Regions from separate parts of the Cobetia sp. MC34 genome, predicted to be linked through region 2. Evidence: predicted binding sites of a transcription regulator. Region 2 holds the regulator's gene; each other region holds the start of a gene.

Region 1 (3,276 bases), on a different contig from region 2:
CGCCGAGCTGGAAGAGGAAGTCAGCCACGAGCCGGAAGATATCGAGCTCGAGATCGTCTATGAAGACGACGACGTGCTGGTCATCAACAAGGAGCACGGCATGGTCGTGCACCCGGGCGCGGGTAACCACGATGGCACGCTGCTCAACGCCATCCTGCATCATTGTCCGGGCAATTCCATGATGCCGCGTGCCGGCATCGTGCACCGTCTCGACAAGGACACCAGCGGCCTGATGGTGGTGGCCAAGTCATTGACCGCCCAGGCGGACCTGGTCGAGCAGCTGCAGGCCCGTACCGTGTCGCGCGAGTACGATGCCGTCGTCACGGGCGTGCTGACCTCCGGTGCCACCGTGGATGCGCCCATCGGGCGTCACCCCAAGGACCGCAAGCGTCAGGCCGTCACTCACAGTGGCAAGCCGGCGGTCACCCACTTCCGCGTGGTGGAGCGTTTCCGGGGTCACACCCATATCCGCTGCAAGCTGGAAACCGGGCGTACCCACCAGATTCGCGTGCACATGGCGCACCAGCGCTATCCGCTGGTCGGAGATCCGGTCTACGGCGGGCGTCTGAAGCTGCCGCCGGGGGCCAGTGACCCGCTCAAGGAGCTGCTGCGTCAGTTCCCGCGCCAGGCACTGCATGCCCGTCGTCTCGCCTTCATCCACCCGATCACGGGCAAGGAAGTCGAATTCCGCGCCGAGATGCCGGGCGACATGCTGGTGTTGATCGACTATCTCAAGGAAGACATCGCTCGCTGAGGCGGCAGGCTCGCGCGACACGCCGCACAAGGAGAGGTTATGCACGACGAGAGTCTACGCCCGACCCTGATACTGCCGGACTGGCCCGCGCCGAGCCCGGTGCAGGCCTTCGTGACCACGCGTGAGAGCGGCCCCAGCCAGGGGCCGTATGCCGGCTTCAATCCGGCGCTGCATGTCGGCGATGACCCGGCGATGGTGGCGCAGGTGCGCGAGCTGCTCGCGGCGGAGGTCGATGATGGGCGTCCGCTGGCGTGGCTGGATCAGGTACACGGCACTCAGGTGGTGGATGCCTTCGATGTCTGCCACGCCGAAGACCGGCCGGATGCGCCGCCACGGGCGGATGCCTGCATCAGTACCGGCACCGGGCAGGCCTGTGTGGTGATGACGGCGGACTGCCTGCCGGTGCTGTTCTGTGATCGGCAGGGCACGCGCGTCGGTGTGGCGCACGCGGGTTGGCGCGGGCTGGTCGAAGGCGTGCTGGAAGCCACCATCGAGCGTCTCGGTGATGACCCCGGCGAGCTGATGGCCTGGCTGGGCCCGGCGATCTCCAATGCACAGTTCGAGGTCGGCCCCGAGGTGCGTGATGCCTTCATCGCGGATCTGCCCGAGGCCGATGACGCCTTCGAGGCCAGCCCCTACCGGCTCGGGCACTACATGGGTGATCTCTACAAGCTGGCACGCCTGCGTCTCGAGCGTGCCGGAGTCGGTCATGTCAGTGGCGGCCACTTCTGTACCGCCTCTGAATCCCGCTTCTATTCCCATCGGCGTGATGATGGCGTGACCGGACGCCTCGCCACGGTCATCTGGCTGCGCTGAGGCGCTGATCAGGAATCTCTGATCGGGACTTGGATCAGCGCATTCCGCCAGCTCGACATGCAGTACCCACAAACGCCCCGTTGACCTGATGTCTCAGGTTGGCGGGGCGTTTCTGTGTGTGGCAAAGATGATGGCCGGCGAGGGCGGCGGGTCGTCGTGGTGGCGGGAATCTGACCTGGATCAGGCAAATGCCACAACATGCTGCAGCGCGGCGAATCCTGCCTTGAAAGCCGTGCGCCAGCCCCCATCTTGAGAGTCAGATACGAAATGTTACAGGCGAAGCTCCTGAGAAAAGGAGTACCGCCATGACTCTCAGGAGAAGGCACCATGCGCATCGACAAACTCACCAGCAAGCTGCAGAACGCTCTGGCGGATGCCCAGTCGCTCGCCGTCGGGCGAGGCCACAATGAAATTCACCCGCAGCATCTGCTGCTGGCACTGCTGGAAGACCGCGATGGCGGGCTCAAGGCACTGGTCAACAAGGCGGGCGGCGATGCCACCAGCCTGATGAGTGGCCTCAAGCGCCAGCTGGATGATCTGCCCACCGTGTCCCAGTTCGACGGCAATGTCGCGCCCTCGCAGGCCCTCGGCAAGCTTCTGAATCTGGCCGATCGCGAAGCGCAGAAACGCGGCGATCAATACATCGCCTCCGAGCTCGCGCTGCTGGCCGCGCTGGAGCTGGGCGGTGATCTCGGCAAGCTGTTCACCTCCTCGGGCATCAAGAAGCCCGCCCTGACGTCCGCCATCGATGCGCTGCGCGGTGGCGAAGCCGTGGGCGATGCCGATGCCGAGAACAATCGCGAAGCGCTCAACAAGTACACCCTGGATCTGACCGAGCGCGCGCGGGATGGCAAGCTCGACCCGGTGATCGGGCGTGACGAGGAAATTCGCCGCACGATCCAGGTGCTGCAGCGTCGCACCAAGAACAACCCGGTGCTGATCGGTGAGCCCGGCGTCGGCAAGACCGCCATCGTCGAGGGGTTGGCCAGCCGTATCGTCAATGGCGAGGTGCCGGAAGGCCTCAAGAACAAGCGCGTGCTGTCCCTCGACATGGGCTCGCTGCTGGCGGGGGCCAAGTTCCGCGGCGAATTCGAGGAGCGCCTCAAGTCGGTGCTGAAGGAGCTGGCGCAGGAAGAAGGCCAGGTCATCCTGTTCATCGACGAGCTGCACACCATGGTCGGCGCGGGCAAGGCCGAAGGCGCGATGGATGCCGGTAACATGCTCAAGCCGGCGCTGGCGCGTGGCGAGCTGCACTGTGTCGGTGCCACCACGCTTGACGAGTATCGTCAGTACATCGAGAAGGACGCCGCACTCGAGCGCCGCTTCCAGAAGGTGCAGGTCGACCAGCCCAGCGAGGAAGACACCATCGCCATCCTGCGTGGCCTGAAGGAGCGCTACGAGGTGCACCACGGGGTCGACATCACCGACAGCGCCATCATCGCCGCCGCACGGCTGTCCTCGCGCTACATCACGGACCGCCAGCTGCCGGACAAGGCGATCGACCTGATCGATGAGGCCGCGTCACGTATCCGCATGGAGCTGGATTCCAAGCCGGAGGAGATGGACCGTCTCGACCGCCGCCTGATCCAGCTCAAGATGGAGCGTGAAGCGCTCAAGAAGGAAACCGACGAGGCGGCGCTCAAGCGTCTCGGCGCGCTTGAGGACCAGATCTCGGAGCTGGAGCGGGAATACGCCGACCTCGATGA
Region 2 (3,276 bases):
ACCCGAAGATGTTCAGCCACCCGGAAGTGGAACGCACCCTGGCCGAGGAAGGAAAGAATCTCAGCCTGCCCGCCGAGCAGAGCAGCAATGCGTTGCCGATCAGCTCCTGGGTCAAGTTCGAGAGCAAGCAGACCGCCTACCTCAAGGCCAAGCAGCGCCTGATGTCCCAGGCCTATCTCGATGGCGATCTGCGCCTGGATGAGCGAGTGCTGTGGGACGGCAGCGGCTGGGCCGACGGCCCTGGCCAGGGGCGCAACCCCAACGCGGCCCTGACCATCTATCGCCACTTCGACAATGCGGCGGTGATGAAGGGGCTGGTCGGTGGCGTGCCCAAGACGGGCTGGATCATCGATTACCCGATGCTGGAGCGCATCCACTACCTGCTGGTCGCCGGCTTCGATGTCTACGGCAATCTCGGCCATCAGCTTGTCACCCGTCTGTACATGGACTTCCTGCGCATGGAAGGCGAGAACAACCTGCTGGTGCTGTTGCCGGCAGGTGAGCGTCAGGCGGTGCATGACAGCTGGTATCGCGACGTCAGCCCCGGGCTTGTCGAGCTGCTGTTCAAGAAGCCGCCGCAGTTCGATGCGCCCAGTGGCATCGTCTGGACACCGCAGGAGCTGTCATCCCCGAACCAGGCTCGCCTTGGGCTGATGCGGCGCATGCAGGAGCGCCTCGCGCCGGAACTCGGCCATGAGCGCAGCCTGAGCAATGTCGAGGACGAGCACGTGCGACATGAGCTGCAGGCCCTCGCTGCGGTGCAGGGAGTCTCGGCCAGCCTGATGCCGGAGGTGACGATCGTCGCGCTGGAGGATGGCACTGATGACTCGCCGCGCCTTTACAGCGTGCTGCGCAATTCCGCCCACGCCAACATCACCAGCCTGTTCGATGAAGAGAAAAATCGCCGTCCTGAGGAAGACACTCTCGATGTCTTGCGGGGCGTGGCGGGCGATTACCCGAATGCCTTCTGGCGTCTGACGCCTGACACCCTGACGGGGCTGGCAGAGCGGGTGGCGGCACTCGAGACCGAAGAGGACTATCGCGCCCTGCAGGCCGATATCGGGGTGCGCCGGACTGATCCGCGCTTCTGGGAGTTCTCCGACAGCGTGCTGCGCACCAACTATGCTGATCGCCCTGTCGAAGCGGGCCTGCTGGACTATAACCGCCTCGAGAACCGCTGATCGCCAGCGAAGGCCGAGACAAGCCCTGTTGTCAGGACTGTCAGGGTTGTCAGAGTTGTCAGGACGACTGACGACTGGCCTGACAGAAAGAAGAAGCCCGCCACGCAAATTGCGTGGCGGGCTTCTGTCTTGTGTGGTGCCGGCATGGCGCCCTGGCGGCGGATCAGCGCAGTGTCGCTCAGCGTGATGTGCTGTCAGCAGGCGTCATCAGCGACCACCCTGACACTCGCCTTCGGCCAGTTCGATCAGGCCATCCAGATGCAGGATATGCACCTCGCGGGCACGAATGTCGACCAGCCCCTGGGTCTGGAAGCGGGTCAGGATACGGCTGATGGTTTCGACGGCCAGCCCCAGATAGTTGCCGATATCGGCGCGTGCCATCGAGAGGCGGAAGCTGTACGGCGAATAGCCACGGCGACGGAAGCGCTGTGACAGGTTGACCAGGAAGCTCGCCAGCCGCTCATCGGCTGTCTTGCGCGACAGCAGCATCATCATGCGGCGATCTTCGTGCAACTCTTTGCTCAGGCTCTTGAACAGCTGGGTTCTCAGCTCCGGCATCTGCTCCGAGAGCGCATTGAGGCGGTCGAAGGGGATCTCGCAGACGGTTGTGGTCTCCAGCGCCACCGCGGTGCCGGGATAGCAATTGCTGTCGATGGCATCGAGCCCGGCCAGCTCGCTGGGCAGGTAGAAGCCGGTCAGCTGCTCCATGCCGCTGTTTTCATTGGTGATCTGCTTGAGACTTCCGGAGCGCACCGTGAAGACGCAATCGAAGGCATCGCCCTGGGTGAAGAGCACTTCCCCTTTTCTGAGTGGCGCGCGACGGCGGATGATGGCGTCAAACTGGTCGATATCTTCCATGTTCAGTGCCAGTGGCAGGCACAGTGAACTCAGCGAACAGGTCTGGCAGCGGGCTTCATGGGCGCGCAAGCGGTGTGATGCCTGTGCATTGGCCGTCATGGTGACTCTCCTGAGGAATGTCACCGCTACCCCTGGGGCAGGGCAGCGGAGGGGGCTTTCGGGCGCAACGAACGGTGGGGCGGGGCCTTGTCGCCCGCCGCTACCCCGCCCAGCCGAAGTGAGTCGAGCGGCCAGGGTCTGAGCGCTCATCGGCTGGGGCAGTGCAATTTCGTGACGCCATAATATTAGATTTTATTAATTCATTATCCTGCCCAACCCATGGGCGTTGCAAGGTGTGTGAACTTTAGGCCTGGTTGGCCCTGCGTGACCATACCGCGACGACCTGCCTCAGCCAGCTGCGCCGAGCAGCAGGATCAGTGCGGCGGCCAGCGTCGCCAGTGCCAGCCTGCCCCAGGCACGTGGCGCTGGCGTGTCAGGCTGACGTACGCCGTTGATGCGATGTTCCTGCATGGGGCCATCGCCTTCGCGCTCGTCGCTGTCAGCGCTTGCAGCGCGCGAAAGACTGCCCAGGGCCAGCATGGCGAACAGCACCAGGCTGCCCAGCGTGAGGGCCAGCACCCAGAGATTCCAGAACAGGGGGAGTCCAGTTGTCTCCAGCAGATTCATGTCGTGTCTCCTGAGCGGTGTCCTGTCATGGGCCACGGCTAGCGATGTCGCTCGCGGGGGCGGCCTGCTGCAGGTAGGCGAGCAGAGCCGTGATTTCGGCAGTGCCACGTACGTCATTGGGGGCGGCGAGAATCTCGTCTTCCGCGTAGGGCACGCCCAGGCCTTGCAGGGCTCGCATGCGGGCCGCGATGCCTTCGCCGCTCAACGCCTGCTCGAACAGCCACGGGTAGGCGGGCATCGCTGAGCCCGGCACCTGACTGCGCGGGTCATTCAGATGCAGGCGCTGCCAGGCATCGTCATGCTGCGCAGGCAGCTGGCTCAAATCCGTCCCCCAACGCTCGACGCCCCACAGCGAGGGACGGTCGTAGTAGCGCGCCCGGGCGATCGTCGCATCGCCGTGGCGCGCCGTATCGCCAGGTAGATCGCGCACCATGCGTGTGTGGCACTGCTGACAGCCCTCGCGTTGGTAGATGCGCTGGCCCTCCAGCGCCAGGGCGCTCAGCGGTTTGAGGTCTTCTGGCGCGCTGGCGAGGCTGGGGTGAGCCCCGAGCGGCACCAGCTGGGCAAGGGC
Region 3 (3,276 bases), on a different contig from region 2:
ACATCCTGCTCAAGATCGCGGATCGCATCGAGCAGAACCTCGAGATGCTGGCCGTCGCCGAGACCTGGGACAACGGCAAGGCGGTGCGCGAGACGCTGAACGCCGATATTCCGCTGGCGGCGGACCACTTCCGTTACTTCGCCGGTTGCCTGCGCTCCCAGGAAGGCACCGCGGCGGATATCGACGCCAATACCGTCTCCTATCACTTCCATGAGCCGCTGGGTGTGGTCGGGCAGATCATCCCGTGGAACTTCCCGATCCTGATGGCGGCCTGGAAGCTCGGCCCGGCGCTGGCGGCCGGCAACTGCGTGGTGCTCAAGCCGGCGGAGCAGACCCCGGCCTCGATTCTGGTGCTCGCGGAGCTGATCAATGACCTGCTGCCGGCGGGCGTGCTCAACATCGTCAACGGCTACGGGGCCGAGGCCGGCCAGGCGTTGGCCACCAGCAAGCGCATCGCCAAGATCGCCTTCACCGGCTCCACTCCCGTGGGCTCGCACATTCTCAAGTGCGCCGCCGACAGCATCATCCCCTCCACGGTGGAGCTGGGCGGCAAGTCGCCCAACATCTACTTCGCCGACATCATGAATGCCGAACCCGAATTCATCGACAAGGCCGCCGAAGGCCTGGTACTGGCGTTCTTCAATCAGGGCGAGGTGTGCACCTGCCCGTCACGCGCCCTGATCCAGGAAAGCATCTACGACGACTTCATGGCCCGGGTGATGGAGCGCGTGAAGACCATCAAGCGCGGCAACCCGCTGGACACCGACGTGCAGGTCGGCGCCCAGGCTTCCCGCGAGCAGTTCGACAAGATCATGTCCTACATGGATGTCGCCCGTGAGGAAGGCGCCGAGGTGCTCACCGGCGGCAGCAGCGAGCAGCTGGAGAACGAGCTGGCCAACGGCTATTACATCCAGCCTACCCTGCTCAAGGGCAACAACTCGATGCGTGTCTTCCAGGAAGAGATCTTCGGGCCGGTGGTGGCCGTCACCACCTTCCGTGACGAGGCCGAGGCGCTGGCCATCGCCAATGACACCGAATTCGGTCTCGGCGCCGGTGTCTGGAGCCGCGACATGAATGTCGCCTTCCGCATGGGCCGTGGCATCCAGGCCGGTCGCGTGTGGACCAACTGCTACCACCAGTATCCCGCCCATGCCGCCTTCGGTGGCTACAAGAAATCCGGTGTCGGTCGCGAGACCCACAAGATGGCACTGGAGCACTACCAGCAGACCAAGAACCTGCTGGTCAGCTACGACATCAATCCGCTCGGCTTCTTCTAGGCCTGTCTGGCAGCGCCACCGTGACTGGTGGTGCTGCACGACTCCCGCGATTCTTGCTTGAGAAATGACATCGATGCCCGCGCCAGATCCGATTGCTTGATCTGGCGCAGGGCAGGGAGCGCTGCGTCTGGTTTCAATGGAGAGGCAAGCTTTGCACTGGCTCGGGCGCAGGCTCGGGCGCTGGAAAAAACGCTGGCACGGGCGCTGGCGCATGCAGGCGCAAGCCCACACTCTCCGGCGCAACTCTCCGCCGCAACTCTGCTGGTTCGTCTGTCTTGAATGTCCGCCTTTCTTGAATGTTCGTCAGTCTTCAATGGATGAGGAGTACGTCATGGATAACAGCATGAAAGCCGCCGTGGTACGTGAATTCGGTGCACCGCTGGTGATCGAGGAGGTCGCGGTACCGCGCCCGGGACGTGGCGAGATTCTGGTCGAGGTCGCCGCCTCCGGGGTCTGTCATACCGACCTGCACGCCGCGCATGGCGACTGGCCGGTGAAACCCAATCCGCCGTTCATTCCCGGCCATGAAGGCGTCGGCACCATCGCGGCGGTGGGCGAGGGCGTCACCCACGTCAAGGAAGGCGACCGTGTCGGGGTGCCCTGGCTCTACTCGGCCTGCGGCCACTGCGAGCATTGCCTGGGCGGCTGGGAGACGCTGTGCGAGAGCCAGCAGAATACCGGCTATTCGGTGAATGGCGGCTTTGCCCAGTTCACGCTGGCGGACGCAGGCTACGTCGGCCGACTGCCGGACAGCGTGGGCTTCGTGGAGATCGCGCCGGTGCTGTGCGCCGGGGTCACGGTCTACAAGGGACTCAAGATGACCGACACCCGCCCCGGCCAGTGGGTGGTGATCTCGGGCATCGGTGGACTGGGACACATGGCGGTGCAGTATGCACGCGCCATGGGCCTGAACGTGGCGGCGGTGGATGTGGATGATGCCAAGCTGGAACTGGCCCGCCGTCTGGGCGCGACCGTGACCGTCAATGCCATGAAGGAAGACCCGGCGAGCGTCATCAAGCGCGAGATCGGCGGCGCGCATGGCGCGCTGGTGACGGCGGTATCACCCAAGGCCTTCGATCAGGCCCAGAACATGCTGCGCCGTGGCGGCACCCTGGTGCTCAACGGCCTGCCGCCGGGCGACTTCCCGCTGCCGATCTTCTCCACCGTGCTCAATGGCATCACGGTGCGTGGCTCCATCGTCGGCACGCGTCAGGACCTGCAGGAGGCGCTGGACTTCGCCGCGGAAGGCAAGGTCGCCGCCACCGTGCAGACCGGCAAGCTCGAGGACATCAACGACATCTTCGGACGCATGATCGAGGGCAAGATCGAGGGGCGCATCGTGCTCGACATGAAGGCCTGAGGCGTTCGCTGGCCTGATCTTGAACCTTCATCACCAACGCCAGGCCTGCTGGAAACGGCAGGTTGCCAGACACGACAACGCCAGCCCGAGGGCTGGCGTTGTCGTGTCTGGCATGGCCGTGCGCGTTGACTCTCACGCGGGCACTGCAAAGAGCTCTCCATGACGAGCTCGGGCTTTAGCTTACACCGTGCCGAATTTCTCGTTCTCGCCCATGTCCGGGGTGTGGTCCTTGTCGAGGTTGGCGCGCGCCACCTCGTAGAGCTGATAGGCCTTGCTCTCCTTGGCCTTCCAGTGCTCACCGGATTGCACCGAGATCTCCAGCAGGGTGACGTCGGGGTCATCCTTGCCTTCCGGGAACCAGGCGGCCACGAACGGGTTCCAGAACTTGTCGATCAGGCCCTGATCGCGGTGCAGATTGGCATGACCGCTCAGCGACACGTAGACGCCATCATCCTGATCGGAAAAGCTCAGGCAGACCTCGCTGTCCTTTCTGGCCTCAAACACCTTCTCGGCGCTGGCGCGGGTGAAGAACCACAGGGTGCCGTCGTAGTCATCCTGCACCAGATGCATCGGGCGGGCGTGGGGCATGCCGTCGCCTTGCGTCACCAACATGCCGACCTTCACATCCTTGATCAGCTT

What was found. Region 2 encodes FNR, which switches genes on or off when oxygen is low (the NO sensors DNR and NnrR bind a similar motif). Its sites were predicted from a motif close to TTGATNTANATCAA; they were not measured.
Region 1: the regulator FNR is predicted to act here: its motif matches at 1,741-1,754, upstream of clpB (ATP-dependent chaperone ClpB).
Region 3: the regulator FNR is predicted to act here: its motif matches at 1,374-1,387, upstream of adhP (alcohol dehydrogenase AdhP).

The regions. Positions count from the first base shown of each region.
Region 1 covers NZ_JADPPY010000012.1:99,857-103,132, forward strand. The annotation lists gene rluD (23S rRNA pseudouridine(1911/1915/1917) synthase RluD) at 1-754, shown strand, start outside; gene pgeF (peptidoglycan editing factor PgeF) at 794-1,570, shown strand; gene clpB (ATP-dependent chaperone ClpB) at 1,898-3,276, shown strand, end outside.
Region 2 covers NZ_JADPPY010000004.1:85,873-89,148, forward strand. The annotation lists gene IZU87_RS03525 (fatty acid cis/trans isomerase) at 1-1,181, shown strand, start outside; gene fnr (fumarate/nitrate reduction transcriptional regulator Fnr) at 1,389-2,138, opposite strand; gene IZU87_RS03535 (hypothetical protein) at 2,427-2,705, opposite strand; gene IZU87_RS03540 (cbb3-type cytochrome c oxidase subunit II) at 2,731-3,276, opposite strand, start outside.
Region 3 covers NZ_JADPPY010000002.1:119,312-122,587, forward strand. The annotation lists gene exaC (acetaldehyde dehydrogenase ExaC) at 1-1,277, shown strand, start outside; gene adhP (alcohol dehydrogenase AdhP) at 1,609-2,637, shown strand; gene IZU87_RS01800 (pyridoxamine 5'-phosphate oxidase family protein) at 2,818-3,276, opposite strand, start outside.